2 regions of the Streptomyces sp. NPDC020807 genome follow, and region 2 is predicted to be linked to the other one. Evidence: riboswitches for the same ligand, from Rfam matches in the RefSeq annotation. Region 2 holds a riboswitch; the other holds the start of a gene.
What was found. Region 2 has a riboswitch for ZMP and ZTP ahead of glyA (serine hydroxymethyltransferase). Riboswitches for the same ligand answer to the same signal wherever they lie in the genome.

Region 1: linked by a shared signal. The riboswitch ahead of AB0G79_RS11335 (bifunctional 5,10-methylenetetrahydrofolate dehydrogenase/5,10-methenyltetrahydrofolate cyclohydrolase) and the one ahead of glyA (serine hydroxymethyltransferase) in region 2 are both predicted to bind ZMP and ZTP.

The regions. Positions count from the first base shown of each region.
Region 1 covers NZ_JBFADU010000005.1:253,385-261,203, forward strand. The annotation lists gene AB0G79_RS11320 (DEAD/DEAH box helicase) at 1-2,324, shown strand, start outside; gene AB0G79_RS11325 (SWF or SNF family helicase) at 2,321-3,829, shown strand; gene AB0G79_RS11330 (hypothetical protein) at 3,810-4,739, opposite strand; gene AB0G79_RS11335 (bifunctional 5,10-methylenetetrahydrofolate dehydrogenase/5,10-methenyltetrahydrofolate cyclohydrolase) at 4,943-5,797, opposite strand; ZMP/ZTP riboswitch at 5,826-5,934, opposite strand; gene AB0G79_RS11340 (GAF domain-containing protein) at 6,105-7,385, shown strand; gene AB0G79_RS11345 (hypothetical protein) at 7,412-7,819, shown strand, end outside.
Region 2 covers NZ_JBFADU010000002.1:524,632-532,450, forward strand. The annotation lists gene AB0G79_RS05545 (hypothetical protein) at 1-752, opposite strand, end outside; gene AB0G79_RS05550 (hypothetical protein) at 866-1,192, shown strand; gene AB0G79_RS05555 (glutathionylspermidine synthase family protein) at 1,217-2,401, shown strand; gene AB0G79_RS05560 (polysaccharide deacetylase family protein) at 2,409-3,104, opposite strand; gene rocD (ornithine--oxo-acid transaminase) at 3,252-4,457, opposite strand; ZMP/ZTP riboswitch at 4,566-4,656, shown strand; gene glyA (serine hydroxymethyltransferase) at 4,741-6,009, shown strand; gene trpS (tryptophan--tRNA ligase) at 6,100-7,113, shown strand; gene AB0G79_RS05580 (2'-5' RNA ligase family protein) at 7,219-7,806, shown strand; gene AB0G79_RS05585 (SDR family NAD(P)-dependent oxidoreductase) at 7,810-7,819, opposite strand, start outside.

The DNA of each region.
Region 1 (7,819 bases), on a different contig from region 2:
GGCACGACGCGGGCGTACGGCTGTCGCTGCGCATCGAGGTCACGGGACTTACCGGCGAAACGGGTGACGACTCCGCAGGGGAGCCCGGATCCTCCGGCGAACCCGGCTCCCCCGGACAGCCCGGATTCCGTGCCGTTCTGCAGATCCACTCCGTCGCCGACCCTACGCTCGTCGCCGATGCCGCCGAGGTGTGGGCGGGTTCGGGGGCAACGGCCGGGGCCTTCGGCCCCCGCGCGCGCATGGACGCGCTTCTCGCCCTCCGGCGCGCCGCCCGCGCGTGGCCGCCGCTGACCCCGCTGCTCGCGGCGGCCGTTCCCGACACCGTGGAGCTCGCCGACGAGGAGGTCGCCGAACTCCTGGGGTCCGCGACCCGCGCGCTCGCGGCGACCGGCGTGCAGGTCCACTGGCCCCGCGAGCTCGCCGACCGGCTGACCACGCGCGCGGTGATCGGTCCCGTACCGACGGAGGGTCCCGTACCTGCGGAGGGTCGCGTCCTCTCCGCGGCGGACGAGCGAGAGGGGGAGGAGTCCGCCGGAGACGGGCGTTCCTCCGGTCCTTCCTTCCTCTCCGCCGACTCCCTCCTGGCGTTCAACTGGCGTTTCGCGGTGGGCGACCACGAGCTGACGCGGGCCGAGCTCGACCGGCTCGCGGAGGCCGGGCGGCCGCTCGTCCGGCTGCGCGACCGCTGGGTGCTCGTCGATCCGGCCGAGGTGATGAGGGCGCGTGCCCGGCAGGACACCAAGGTCACCCCCGTCGACGCGCTGTCCGCCGTCCTCACCGGCACGGTGGAGGCCGACGGGGCCGCGGTCGAGGTGACGGCGGCCGGTCCCCTGGAGCGGATCCGGGAGCGGATCGCCGACCCCGAGGGCGGCCGCCCCGAGATCGCGCAGCCCGCCGCGCTCGCCGCGACCCTGCGCGACTACCAGCTGCGCGGGCTCGACTGGCTGCACCGGATGACCTCGCTCGGTCTCGGCGGCTGCCTCGCCGACGACATGGGCCTCGGCAAGACGATCACCGTCATCGCCCTGCACCTGCACCGGCAGACCGAGCCGGCGACGGCCGGGCCGACGCTCGTCGTCTGCCCGACCTCGCTCATGGGCAACTGGCAGCGGGAGATCGAGAAGTTCGCGCCCGGCACCCCGGTGCGCCGCTTCCACGGCGCCACGCGCGAACTCGACGACCTCGTCGACGGCGGCGTCGTCCTCACCACGTACGGCACCATGCGCCTCGACGCCGAGCGGCTCGCCGCCCGGGACTGGGGCCTGCTCGTCGCCGACGAGGCGCAGCACGTGAAGAACCCGTACTCGGCGACGGCGCGTGCGCTGCGGACGATCGGGGCACGCGCGCGCGTGGCGCTGTCCGGCACGCCGGTGGAGAACAACCTGTCCGAGCTGTGGGCGATCCTGGACTGGACGACGCCGGGTCTGCTCGGCACCCTCGGCGCCTTCCGCAGGCGGTACGCCTCCGCCGCCGAGGGCCGGACGGACCCGGCCGCGGCCGAGCGGCTCGGGGCGCTGGTCCGCCCGTTCCTGCTGCGGCGGCGCAAGTCGGACCCGGGCATCGCGCCCGAGCTGCCGCCCAAGACCGAGACCGACCGGACGGTCTCGCTGACGCCGGAACAGGCCGGGCTCTACGAGGCCGTGGTGCGAGAGATCATGGAGGCGATCGCCGACGCCGACGGCATGGAGCGGCGCGGGCTCGTCGTCAAGCTCCTCACCGCGCTCAAGCAGATCTGCAACCATCCCGCCCAGTACCTCAAGGAGGACCGTCCGAGGATCGAGGGTCGCTCGGGCAAGCTGGAGCTGCTCGACGAGCTCCTCGACACGATCCTCGCCGAGGGCGCGAGCACCCTGGTCTTCACCCAGTACGTGGGCATGGCGCGGCTCCTGGAGACGCATCTCGCGGCGCGCGGCATCCGGGCGCAGTTCCTGCACGGCGGCACGCCCGTCGCCGAACGCGAGGCGATGGTGGCGCGTTTCCAGGACGGCGAGGTGCCCGTCTTCCTGCTGTCGCTGAAGGCGGCGGGGACGGGGCTCAACCTCACCCGCGCCGAGCACGTCGTGCACTACGACCGGTGGTGGAACCCGGCCGTGGAGGCACAGGCCACCGACCGGGCGTACCGGATCGGGCAGGACCGGCCGGTCCAGGTGCACCGGCTGATCGCGGAGGGCACGATCGAGGACCGGATCGCGGCCATGCTCGACCGCAAGCGGGAGCTGGCCGACGCGGTGCTCGGGACGGGCGGGGACACCCCGCCGGAGCTGACCGAACTGACGGACGCCGAGCTGGCGGAGCTCGTACGGCTGCGAGGGGACGGACGATGAGCGGCGACGACGAGGCATACGAGGGCGGGGGCGAGGCCGTGGACGGGTACGGAGGCGCTGAGGCGGGCGCGTACGGGAGCGAGGAGCGGACGTTCGCGGCGCTGCCGCCGACGCAGGGCTCGGCCTTCGCCAGGACCTGGTGGGGCCGGGCCTGGCTCAAGGCCCTCGAGGACTCGGCGCTCGACGGCCAGCAGCTGAAGGCCGGTCGGCGGCACGCGCGCGCGGGGGCCGTGGGAGCCGTGTCGGTGCGCCCGGGCCGGATCACGGCGCTCGTCAAGGACCGGGACGGGACGGCGTACCGCGCGGACGTGCTGGTGCGGGAGTTCGCGGAGGAGGAGTGGGAGCGGCTGCTCGACCTGGCCGTCGACAGCGCGGGGCACATCGCGGCGCTCCTGGACCGGGAGATGCCGCCGCACCTGGTGGAGGACGCGGCGGAGGCGGGGCTCGACCTGCTGCCGGGGATCGGCGACCTGGAGCCGGAGTGCACGTGCGAGGCGTGGGACCACTGCCCGCACACCTCGGCGCTCTGCTACCAGGTGGCGCGGCTCCTCGACGAGGACCCGTTCGTGCTGCTCCTGATGCGGGGGCGGGGCGAGCGGGCCGTGCTCGACGAGCTCCAGGCGCGCAGCGCGCGCCGGGCGTCCGCGCCGTCGCAGGGCGGCGTGCCGGAGGCGGCCGACGCGGTGGGCGCCGACGGGTTCCCGGGCGTGTCGGCGGCGGAGGCGTACGCGGCGCGGGACATCCTGCCGCCGCTGCCCGCTCCCCCGGTGGCTCCGGCCGTGCCGGGCGAGCCGCCGTCCCTGGACACGGAGACGGATCCGGAACCGGGGGTCGATCCGACGGCGCTGGAGTTCCTGGCGCGGGACGCGGCGGTACGGGCGCGGCGGATGCTCGGCGCGGCGGCGGGCGGCGCGGCGGCGGGCGGAGACGCGCGTGCCGTCCTGGGGGTGGGCCCGCTGACGCGCGCTCAGGACGCGGTGCGGCTCGCGGCGGGCTTCCCCGAGTCCTGGATCGCGACGCGGCTCGCGACCGGGTCGGGCAGGTCTCGGGCGGAGCTGGACCTCGCCACGCGCGCGTGGCGCGTGGGTGGCGCCGAGGCCCTCGCCGTACTGGAGGAGGAGTGGACGCCGGACGCCGAGGCGCTCGCCCGTGCGGCGGCGCGGCTCGCGGAGGCCTGGGAGGACGGCGAACGGCCGGTGCTGCGGCGCGGCGCCGGGGCCCGGTGGACGGTGGTGGGCGCGGAGGCGCAGCTGCGGCTCGGCGCGGACGGCCGCTGGTGGCCGTACCGCAAGGCGGGTGCCCGCTGGTCGCCCGCGGGTCCGGCGGACCGCGATCCGGCGGCGGCCCTGGCTGTGGCCCTGGCGCCGGCGGCCGGGCCGGCGGAGGCGGGTAGCGGGGCACGTGCCTACGGTACGGCGGGCGCGACCCGTACGGCAGACGCGGACCGTACGGCAGACGCGGACCGTACGGCGAGTGCCGACGTCCCTAGCGGAGGCGGCCGGTGAGTGTGCCGCCTTCGGCGGCGGGGGCGACCAGGCTGCAGGCCACGGTGTCCGCTCCGAGGAGATAGCTGGTGCGGTAGGGGAACTGCACGAAGGTCGTCCAGTGGGTGCCGGCGGGCTGCTGGGCGGCCTTCTCCCGGAGCGGCACGCGGCAGAGCGCCGTGGCCGCCGCCTGGATCGTCCGGTCGTCGGGGTACTCGCCCGTCAGGCGCGGCCGGGCGACCATCTCGGCCTGGTGCGGCGTGTCGCAGGCGCGCCGGAGTGCCGTACCCGGCGCGGCGCGGTCGATGTCGAAGCACTGGCCGACCCTCAGCGCCTCGAAGGAGACGGGCCGCTCTCCGGCGAGGCCCGGAGCGGGGGTTCGGGTGGGACGGGGCGTTCGGGTCGTCGCCGTGGCGGGCGGGGCGGGGGGCCTGGACGGCGCGGTACGGGCGTCCGTCGGCGTGTCGGTCTCGGGGGCGTCCGTCGGCGCGGCGGGCTCCGTGGGCGTGTCGGCCGTCGGGATCGTGGCGGAGCCCGTGGGCGCGGCGGACTCCGCGGGCGCGGCGGCCCCCGGTTCGCGCGGTACCGGGAGGTGCTGGTGGTCCGTGACGACCGGCGACGGTCCCGTCAGCGACTCGTCTCCCGGCCGCCCGGTGGCGAGCGCGTCGGAGTTCTCGCCTCCGCCGATGGCCGTGACACCGCCCACGACGAGGGCGGCGACGAGCAGGGGGACGAGCGGGACGCCGAGCCATCGCGCGCGCAGCGCCGCGGGTCCCGGGCGCGGCGCCCCGACCCGTACGACACGTGACCAGGCCGTCGCGGCGGGCTGCTCGGCCGGTTGTGGCGCGGTCGGTTTTGGCGCAAAACCTCCGGCAGAGGGCGCGCCCGACCGGCGGTCCTGCTGCGGAAAGTCGGACGGCTGATACGGCACGATCACCAGGGTTGCTTGTCCGAGGCCGTGAGGCGAGCGATCAGGGGGCTGTGGGCGCGGCCTGTACGGAATCGTGACCATGAAGCGTCGGTGATGTCCGTCATGGCCGGAAAAGATCCCTCCGCGTCGAAGCCCCTCCCCGTGGTGCTCGCACGCGGGGCCGGCCGGGACGAGCCCGGCCGGGCCCTGCGGGGCGACGCGTCCTACAGGCCGAGCTGGCGCTCGGCGGCCTCGACGGTCTGGGCGAGGAGGACGGCGATCGTCATCGGGCCGACGCCGCCGGGGACGGGGGTGATGAGGGAGGCGCGCTCGGCGGCGGAGGCGAAGTCGACGTCGCCGACGTTGCCCGGGTTGTAGCCGGCGTCGATGACGACGGCGCCGGGCTTGATGTCCTCGCCCTTGATGAACTCGGGCTTGCCGACGGCCGCCACGAGGATGTCGGCCTCGCGGACGACGGAGGAGAGGTCCTTGGTGCGCGAGTGGCAGTAGGTGACGGTGGCGTCGCGGCCGAGGAGGAGCAGGCCGGCCGGCTTGCCGAGGATCGCGCTGCGGCCGACGACGACGGCCCGCTTGCCGCTGAGCTCGACGTCGTACGCGTCGAGGAGGCGCATGATGCCGCCGGGCGTGCAGGAGACGAAGCCGGGGAGGCCGAAGCCCATGGCGGCGAAGGAGGCCATGGTGACGCCGTCGACGTCCTTCTCCGGCGCGATGGCCTCGAAGGCGGCGCGCTCGTCGATGTGGGGGCCGACGGGGTGCTGGAGCAGGATGCCGTGGACCTCGGGGTCCTCGGAGAGCGCGGAGATCGCGGCGACGAGCTCCTCGGTCGTGGTGGAGGCGGGGAGCTCGACGTGCTTGGAGCGGATTCCGGCCTTCGCGCAGCGATTCTGCTTCATCTTCACGTACGTCACGGAGGCCGGGTCCTCGCCGACCAGGACGGTCGCGAGACAGGGGGTGACGCCGGTGCGGCGGGTGATCTCGGCGGCGCGCTCGGCGGTCTCCTCGCCCGTGCGGCGGGCGAGGGCGGTGCCGTCCATGAGGGTGGCGGTGCTGGTGGACATGGCGTCTCCTGGGCGTCGTCGGTGACAGGTGGTTCGCCCAGGCGCACGGCAGCGGCACGGCCGCGCCGGTCGGGTGCGGTCCGTCCGGGCCGCTCCCCGGTGGTGATCCACCTCAAGCGCCAGTCACGGCCCGGGCTCCACTCTACGTGAGCGGCCGGAGGGCGGAGGGGGCCGGTCCCGGACACGGCGCATATGCCGGGTCGACCGGGCGCTTGTCGGGGGTCGGCCCACGCACGACGATGTGCCGGACGACGGGCCCGCGGTGCGGGCGCACCTCGATGGGGAGGCCGGGTTGAGCGAGGCGTGGGTGGCGGGCGCGCGGGGCGGGACGACGGCGGACACCAGGAACGACCCGCCTCCGCTGCGGCCGCTCGTCGCGGCCTCGTGGCGGCGTTCCGTACGGGCGAGGGTGAGCCGGGAGGGCGCTCCGCCGGTCGAGCTGGACGACGAGGAGCTCGCGCGGCACCGGGACGGTCATCCGCTGGCGGCGGCGATGCCGGTGATCCGCGAGCTGATGGGGGCGTACGCGACGGACGGGGAGCACCTCCTCGCGGTGTGCGACGCCGCCGGGCGGATGCTGTGGGTGGAGGGGCACGCGGGGACGCTGCGGAAGGCGAGCCGGGTGAACTTCGTGGCCGGGGCCCGCTGGTCGGAGTCGGCGGCGGGGACGAACGCGCCGGGGACGGCGCTCGCCGTGGACCGGCCGGTGCAGGTGGTGGCGGCCGAGCACTTCCGGCGGCCGGTGCGGGCGTGGACGTGCGCGGCGGCGCCGGTGCACGACCCGCACAGCGGGCGGGTGCTCGGGGCGGTCGACATCACGGGCGGTGAGCCGCTGGCGCATCCGCACAGCCTGGGTTTCGTGCAGGCGGTGGCGCGGGCGGCGGAGTCGCAGCTCGCGCTGCTCGGACCCGCGCCGCGCCCGTCCGGGCTGCGGCTCGCGGCGCTCGGCCGGGACGAGGCGGTGCTGTCCGTGGACGGGCGGCGGACGCGGCTGAGCCGTCGGCACAGCGAGGTCCTGGTGGTTCTGGCGCACCGCCCGGAGGGGGTGGGCGGCGACGAGCTCCTGACGTTGCTATACGAGGACGAGGCGGCGGCGCCGGTGACGTTGCGGGCCGAGCTGTCCCGGCTGCGGTCGCTGCTCGGGCCGGATGTGCTGCGCTCGCGTCCGTACCGGCTCGCGGGAGCGGTGGAGGCGGACTTCGCCGTGGTGGACCGGCGGTTGGCGTCGGGTGCGGTGTCGGCCGCGGCACGGGAGTACACCGGTCCGCTGCTTCCGGGGTCGCTCGCCCCCGGGGTCGTACGGTTGCGGGACCGGCTGGCGGACCGGCTGCGGGCGGCGCTGGTGGAGCGGCGGGACCCGGGGCTGCTCGCGGACTGGGCGTACCGCCGGACGAGCGCGGGCAGAGCCGTGACCAACACCTCCCCCGAGCTCGCCGCCCCCGTTGGCGAGGCGCCGGGGCGGGTGGACGTGGGCGGAATACCCCGACGCCGTCGAGCGCGCGCTGCACATTCTCATCGGCAACCGTGTCCCTTCTCCCGCTCCGCCGGCCGGCGGACCCCGGCGTCGTACAGACGGCGACCATTCTGAAGAAAGACCTCTCCTCCCTGCGTCGGGTGACCGCCCGCCGCGTCTGGACCGCGGAGGCCATCGCGGGGGCGCACCATCGCGTCTGGGCGGCGACCGGGCCGTGGCTGGGACTGGCGCGGTCCCGGCGCGACCGCACCGACTCCCCCGCGGACCGAGCGCGCTGGGACGCCTGGATCTCTGTGCTGACGCCGCCCGAGCGGTCCGGCACCAAGAACTACACGGACCTGTGCGTCCTGGTCGGCAACGCCCGGGACATGCTGCTGGCACTCCGGCAGACCTTGCCGCAGTGTCCCTCGGTCGGGTCGGTGGCCGCCGAGATCGAGCGACGGATCCGCAGCGGCGACCTGCCTCAGAGCGTCCGGGTCGGCCGGCTCTCCATGGCGACGCGGCTTCGGGTTCCAAATGAGCACGTCGACCTGGCGCTCGCGGACCTG
Region 2 (7,819 bases):
GCGAACCCGGTGACGGCGAGCCAGCCGAGGCCCTCGCGGGTGCGGTCGCCGAGCCACACCACGCCGATCAGCGCGGGGCCGATCGTCTCGCCGAGCACCATGCCCGCCGTGGCCGTCGTCACCGAGCCGCGCTGGAGCGCGGAGGTCAGCAGGGCGAAGGCCGCGCCGCCACCGAGCGCGAGCGCGTACCAGACCGGGTCGGCCGGGTCGAAGCCGTCGATCAGCCGGACCGCCACCTCCACCACCCCGAAGCCGAAGCCCGCCCCGAGGCCCAGGACCAGCGCGCGCGGCTTCTCCGGCAGGCGGCCCGCGGCCACGCCGACCAGCAGCACCCCGCCGGCGGCCCCGAGCAGCGCCCACCGCAGCCACTCGGGGCCCGGATCCGTCCCCTCCTCGCCCGAGGCGAGCGCCAGCATCGCCAGCCCCGCGCAGACCACCGCCACCGCCCACCACTCCACCCGGCTCAGCCGCACCCGCAGCAGCCGGGAGGCGACGACCGCCGTCACGGCCAGGCTCGCGGCGAGCGCCGCGCCCACCACGTAGATGGGCAGCGTCCGCAATGCCACGACCTGGAGGCCGAACCCGAGGACGTCCAGGCCGAGACCGGCGAGATACCGCCACTGCCGCAGCGCCCGCCACAACAGGGCGACGTCGACGCCGCCACCCGTCCCGGGCTCGGCCGCACGCGCGGCCACCGCCTGGAGAACCGAGGCCACGCCGAAGCAGACGGCCGAACCGAGAGCGCAAACCATCCCCAAGAGCACGAAACGACTCTAGGGCGTGGGGCCGAAAACCACCGGCCTACACTGTGCGGTCGCGACGGTCGTGGCCACGACGGACACGCCCGCGAAGGGGAGGGACGAAGATGCGCAGACTGAGGTCGAGCACGGTCGTGCTCGGCGGCATGGGCGTGCTCGCCGCGACGATCACGTCGTGCGGCTCCGAGCCGGACCGGCGGTGCGTGGACACCACGACCCGTGAGCTGCTGCCCAGCTACGAGTGCGACGGCGGCTCCAGCGGCTCCAGCGGCTCCACCTACCGGGGGGCGTACTACTACGGCGGCTCCGTCGAGAAGCAGGTGCCGCTCGGTCGCAACGCCGTGACGGACGTGGCCACCGGCGGCAGCTTCGACAAGCAGGCCGTCGACACCGGCGGCTTCGGCTGTTCGAGCTCCGGCTCCGGCGGCGGCTGAGCGGACGGGCACAGGCAGCGCACCATGGAACGCCACACGATCGAACCCCGCCCCGGCTGGCAGGAGACCGTCGAGGAGCAGGGGCTCGTCTACCCCCTGACCCGCTACCCGGACGGTTCGCTGCGCCCCTACTGGGACGAGTCCGCGTACTACTCCTTCTCGCTCCCCGAGGTCGAGGCGCTGGAGGAGGTCGTCGAGGAGCTGCACGCGCTGTGCCTCGCCGCCGCCGCGCACATCGTCGAGGAGAACCGGTTCGCCGACCTCGGCATCACCGACGCCCGGATCGTCTCCCGCGTCTCCGAGTCCTGGCACCGCCGCGCCGAACTCCCCTCCCTCTACGGCCGCTTCGACCTGCGCTACGACGGCACGGGCCCGGCCAAGATGCTGGAGTACAACGCCGACACGCCGACCTCCCTCGTGGAGGCCGCGAGCCCGCAGTGGTTCTGGATGGAGGAACGGTTCCCCGGCGCCGACCAGTGGAACTCCCTCCACGAGCGGCTCGTCGACGCCTGGAGGCGCCAGGCGCACCTGCTGCCGCCCGGCCCGGTCCACTTCGCCCACTCGGACGCCGACGAGCTCGGCGAGGACCTGATGACGGTCGCGTACCTGCGCGAGACCGCCCAGCAGGCAGGGCTCGACACGGAGGCGCTGTCCGTCGAGCGCATCGGCTGGGACCGGCTCTCGGGCCGGTTCGTCGACGACCGGCTCCGCTTCATCCGCAGCTGCTTCAAGCTCTACCCGTGGGAGTGGCTGGTCACCGACCGCTTCGGCCCGCACGTCCTCGACACCCTCGACAACGGCGGCGGCACCGGCACCACCTGCTGGATCGAGCCCGCCTGGAAGATGCTCCTCTCCAACAAGGCGCTCCTCGCGATCCTGTGGGAGCTCAACCCGGGTCATCCGAACCTGCTCCCCGCCTACCTCGACGGCCCGCGCGAGCTCGCCTCGACGACGGGCTGGGTCGCCAAGCCGCTGCTCGGCCGCGAGGGCGCGGGCGTCACGCTGCACGAGGCCGGCACGGAGCCGTTCGTCCGCGACGGGGAGGCCTGCTGCTACCAGGAGCTGGCCCCGCTGCCCGACTTCGACGGCAACCGGGTGGTGCTCGGCGCGTGGGTCGTCGAGGACGAGGCGGCGGGGCTCGGCATCCGGGAGTCGGCGGGGCCCGTCACCGACGAGTACGCCCGCTTCCTCCCGCACGTGATTCTCTGAGGACCGCCTACTCGGCGACGTACTCCCGCAGCGGCGCGGGCTTCAGCCCGGCCGCCTCGGCGAGGTCCAGGGCCCGCTCCAGGTCCTGCGCCACCGTCTCGTTGAAGTGCAGCAGGATGATGTCGCCGGGCTTCAGGGCGGGCGCCGGCGGGGTCCAGGACCCCCACGTGGTCAGGTCGTACGTCCACGTGACCAGCGCCTTCGCCCCGCACTGCCGCGCGGTGGTCCGGGTCGTCCCGTCGTACGTGCCGTACGGCGGCCGGAGCAGCCGGGGCCCGTCGCCGAACCGCGCGAGGTGCTGGTCGCGCGCCCCGCACACCTCCGCCTTCTGCCCGGCCGCGTCGAGCGCGGTCAGGTCCGGGTGGCTGACGGTGTGGTTCTCGACGCGCGAGCGGCCCTGGTCGAGCAGCGTGTGGAAGTAGCCGGAGTCGTACGAGTACGCGCCCGGGAGCAGGAACAGCGAGGCGGGCACCCGGCGGTCGAGCAGCAGCCGCGCCGCCTCCGGGTCGTGGTTCCAGCCGTCGTCGATGGTGATGAAGACGACCGGGTCGGCGGTCTCGACGTGGGAGACCACCGGGACGGGCTCGGGCCAGGCCGCCGCGGGGGCGGAGTGGGCGGGCCCCGCGAACGCGCCGAGCAGCGCGAGCGGGACGAGGGCGGCGAGCGCGGCGCGCAGGGCGGGCCGCAGACGGAGTCTCGACATGGCGAGCATCATTGGCCTAGACCAACTGCCGTGTCAATGGACCCAGTTGGTTCCCCGCCAGGGGCCGGCCGGCCCCTCGCCGGGGAACCGGCCGCCCCTCGCCGGGGAGCCGGTCGGCCCCTCGCCACCCCCTCCCGACGGAACCCGCTACTCCGCCAGAACCCCCCTCAACTGCTCCAACCCCCAGTCCAGGTCCTCCTTGCCGATCACCAGCGGCGGCGCGATCCGGATCGTCGACCCGTGCGTGTCCTTCACCAGCACACCCCGCTCCATCAGCCGCTCCGAGATCTCCCGGCCCGTCCCGCGCGAGGGCGCGATGTCCACCCCCGCCCACAGGCCGCGCCCGCGCACCGCCTCCACCGCCCCGCCGCCGACGAGCAGCCGCAGCTCCGCGTGCAGGTGCTCGCCGAGCTCCGCCGCCCGCTCCTGGTACTCGCCGGTACGCAGCATCGCGATGACCTCCAGGGCGACCGCGCAGGCCAGCGGGTTCCCGCCGAAGGTCGAACCGTGCTCGCCCGGCCGGAACACCCCGAGCACCTCACGGTCGGCGACCACCGCCGACACCGGCACGACACCGCCGCCCAGCGCCTTCCCCAGGATGTACACGTCCGGCACCACGCCCTCGTGCTCGCACGCGAACGTCCTCCCCGTCCGGCCCAGACCCGACTGGATCTCGTCCGCCATGAACAGGACGTTCCGCCGCCGCGTCAGCTCCCGGACCCCGGCCAGGTATCCGGGCGGCGGGACCAGCACCCCCGCCTCGCCCTGGATCGGTTCGAGCAGCACCGCCACCGTGTTCTCGGTCACCGCCGCGTCGAGCGCCGTGAGGTCCCCGTACGGGACGATCTCGAACCCCGGCGTGTACGGACCGAAGTGGTCCCGCGCCTCGTGGTCCGTCGAGAAGCTGACGATCGTCGTCGTCCGGCCGTGGAAGTTGTTCGCCGCCACCACGATCTTCGCGTGCCCGTCCGGCACGCCCTTCACCTCGTACCCCCACTTGCGGGCGGTCTTCACGGCCGTCTCGACCGCCTCCGCCCCCGTGTTCATCGGCAGCACCGCCTCCTTCCCGCACAACGCGGCGAGCTGCGTGCAGAACTCGGCGAAGCGCTCGTGGTGGAAGGCGCGCGAGGTCAGCGTCACCCGCTCCAGCTGCGCCTTCGCCGCCTCGATCAGCCGCCGGTTGCCGTGGCCGAAGTTGAGCGCCGAGTACCCGGCGAGCATGTCCAGATAGCGGCGCCCCTCGACGTCGGTCATCCAGGCGCCGTCCGCCGAGGCGACGACGACCGGAAGGGGGTGGTAGTTGTGCGCGCTGTGCGCGTCCGCGGCAGCGATCGCGTCTTCAGTCCTCGACACGGGATCTCCGTTCGTCCTGCGGCTCGGGGGGTGCGTGTGGCCCCCTTCTTATCGTCGCTCGCATGCCGGACCGGGAAACCTCCCCGACGGCGCGCCCGCTACTGTGGAAACACGCACGGCGACTGGCGTACGGGGAAGCGACCCCGGGGAAGCCGTGCGCGCTCCACCACACGAGGTGCCGCCCGCCTGGGCATCACGGGCCCCGACACCTTCGGTCCCGTGCGCACCTCAGCTCCGGGACCGGATCCGTACCGCATCCGCCGAACGCCCGGAGGACGACACCGTGACCACCCCGCAGCAGCACCCCGCGCTCGCCGCCGCCGACCCCGAGATCGCCGCCCTCGTCGGCGCCGAGGAGCGGCTCCAGGGCGAGACCCTCCGCCTCATCCCCAGCGAGAACTACGTCTCCGCCGCCGTCCTCGAAGCCTCCGGGACCGTCCTCCAGAACAAGTACAGCGAGGGCTACCCCGGCCGCCGCTACTACGAGGGCCAGCAGAACATCGACCAGGTCGAGACCCTCGCGATCGAGCGCGCCAAGGCCCTCTTCGGCGTCGACCACGCCAACGTCCAGCCCTACTCCGGCTCCCCGGCCAACCTCGCCGTCTACCTCGCCTTCGCCGAGCCCGGCGACACCGTCATGGGCATGTCCCTGCCGATGGGCGGCCACCTCACCCACGGCTGGGGCGTCTCCGCGACCGGCAGGTGGTTCCGCGGCGTCCAGTACGGCGTGCGCCACGACACCGGGCTCGTCGACTTCGACGAGGTCCGCGAGCTCGCCCTCAAGGAGCGCCCGAAGGTGATCTTCTGCGGCGGCACCGCCCTGCCCCGCACGATCGACTTCGCCGCCTTCGGCGAGATCGCCCGCGAGGCCGGCGCCGTGCTCGTCGCCGACATCGCCCACATCGCCGGCCTGATCGCCGGCGGCGCCCACCCCTCCCCGGCCGGGCACGTGGACGTGATCTCCACGACCACCCACAAGACCCTGCGCGGCCCGCGCGGCGCCATGCTCATGTCCACCGAGGAGCACGCCAAGGCCCTCGACAAGGCCGTCTTCCCCGGCCTCCAGGGCGGCCCGCACAACCAGACCACCGCCGCCATCGCCGTCGCCCTGCGCGAGGCGGCCCAGCCGTCCTTCCGCGACTACGCGCACGACGTCGTCGCCAACGCCAAGGCCCTCGCCGAGGCGCTCCTCGCCCGCGGCTTCGACCTGGTCTCCGGCGGCACCGACAACCACCTGATCCTCATGGACCTCACGCCCAAGCAGGTCCCGGGCAAGACCGCCGCGAAGGCCCTCGACCGGGCCGGGATCGTCGTCAACTACAACACCGTCCCCTACGACCCCCGGAAGCCCTTCGACCCCTCCGGCATCCGCATCGGCACGCCGTCGCTCACCTCGCGCGGACTCGGCACGGAGCACATGGCCCTGGTCGCGGAGTGGATCGACCGCGGTGTCGCGGCGGCCGGCACCGGCGACGAGGCCGCGCTCGACACGGTCCGCGCGGAGGTCGCGGAGCTGATGGCCGCGTACCCGGCGCCGGGCCTGCCGCTCTGACCCTCACGGAGCGCGCACCAGCGATACGGAAGCCCCGGGTCCGCGCCGCCCGGGGCTTTCCCGTCCGTCGCACCTGAGACAATGATGTGCATGGCCTCTGAGAATCCCCGCGTGCTCTCCGGAATCCAGCCCACCGCAGGCTCGTTCCACCTCGGCAACTACCTCGGTGCCGTCCGCCAGTGGGTGGACCTCCAGGAGACCCACGACGCCTTCTACATGGTCGTCGACCTGCACGCCATCACGGTCCCGCAGGACCCGGCGGAGCTCCGCGCCAACACCCGGCTCGCCGCCGCCCAGCTGCTCGCCGCCGGCCTCGACCCGGAGCGCTGCACGCTCTTCGTCCAGAGCCACGTCCCCGAGCACACGCAGCTCGGCTGGGTCATGAACTGCCTCACCGGCTTCGGCGAGGCCTCCCGCATGACCCAGTTCAAGGACAAGTCCGCCAAGCAGGGCTCCGACCGCGCCACCGTCGGCCTCTTCACGTACCCGATCCTCCAGGTCGCGGACATCCTGCTCTACCAGGCGAACCAGGTCCCGGTCGGCGAGGACCAGCGCCAGCACATCGAGCTCACCCGCGACCTCGCGGAGCGCTTCAACGGCCGCTTCGGCGACACGTTCACGCTCCCCGCGCCGTACATCCTCAAGGAGACGGCGAAGATCTACGACCTCCAGGACCCGACGAGCAAGATGAGCAAGTCGGCGCCCTCGCCGAAGGGCCTCGTCAACCTCCTCGACGACCCGAAGGCCACCGCCAAGAAGGTCAAGAGCGCCGTCACCGACACCGACACGGTGATCCGCTTCGACCCGGAGAACAAGGCCGGCGTCTCCAACCTGCTCACCATCATGTCCACGCTCACCTCCACCTCCGTCGCGGACCTGGAGAAGAGCTACGAGGGCAAGATGTACGGCGCCCTGAAGACCGACCTCGCCGAGGTCGTCGTGGACTTCGTCACGCCGTTCCGGGCCCGCACCCAGGAATACCTGGACGACACGGAGACGCTGGACTCGATCCTGGCCAAGGGCGCGGAGAAGGCGCGCGCGGTCGCGGCGGAGACGCTGGCGCAGACCTACGAGCGGATCGGTTTCCTGCCCGCGAAGCACTGAGGCGCGGGGCACGGTCCTAGGACCCTGGCCACGAGGGCGGTGCAGGACGCACACTGGCGACTGCACCACCCGCACACCACTCGACGGACGACGGAGGAGAACGACGTGGGGACCGTAACGCTCGGCGTTTCGATCGCGGTCCCGGAGCCCTACGGCAGCCTGCTCCAGGAGCGGCGCGCGGGCTTCGGGGATCCCGCCGCGCACGGCATCCCGACCCACGTCACCCTCGTACCGCCGACCGAGGTCGACGAGGAGCGGCTCCCCGAGATCGAGGCGCACCTCGCCGGGGTCGCCGCCGACCACGAGCCGTTCCCCGTGAGGCTCAAGGGCACGGGCACCTTCCGCCCGCTCTCCCCGGTCGTCTTCGTGAAGCTCGACGAGGGCGTCCCGTCCTGCAACCGGCTCCAGCAGGAGATCCGCGACGAGACGGGACCGCTCGCCCGCGAGCTCCAGTTCCCGTACCACCCGCACGTCACCATCGCCCACGCCATCTCCGAGGAGGGCATGGACCGGGCGTACGAGGAGCTCGCCGGCTACGAGGCGGCCTGGACCTGCGGCTCCTTCGCGCTGTACGAGCAGGGGCCCGACGGCGTGTGGCGGAAGCTGTACGACTACGAGTTCGGCAGCGGCCGCCCGATCTCCGCGGTCCCCACGCAGGGCGGGACCCCGGTCACCACGCGGCCCGGCTGCTGACGGTCACACCGGC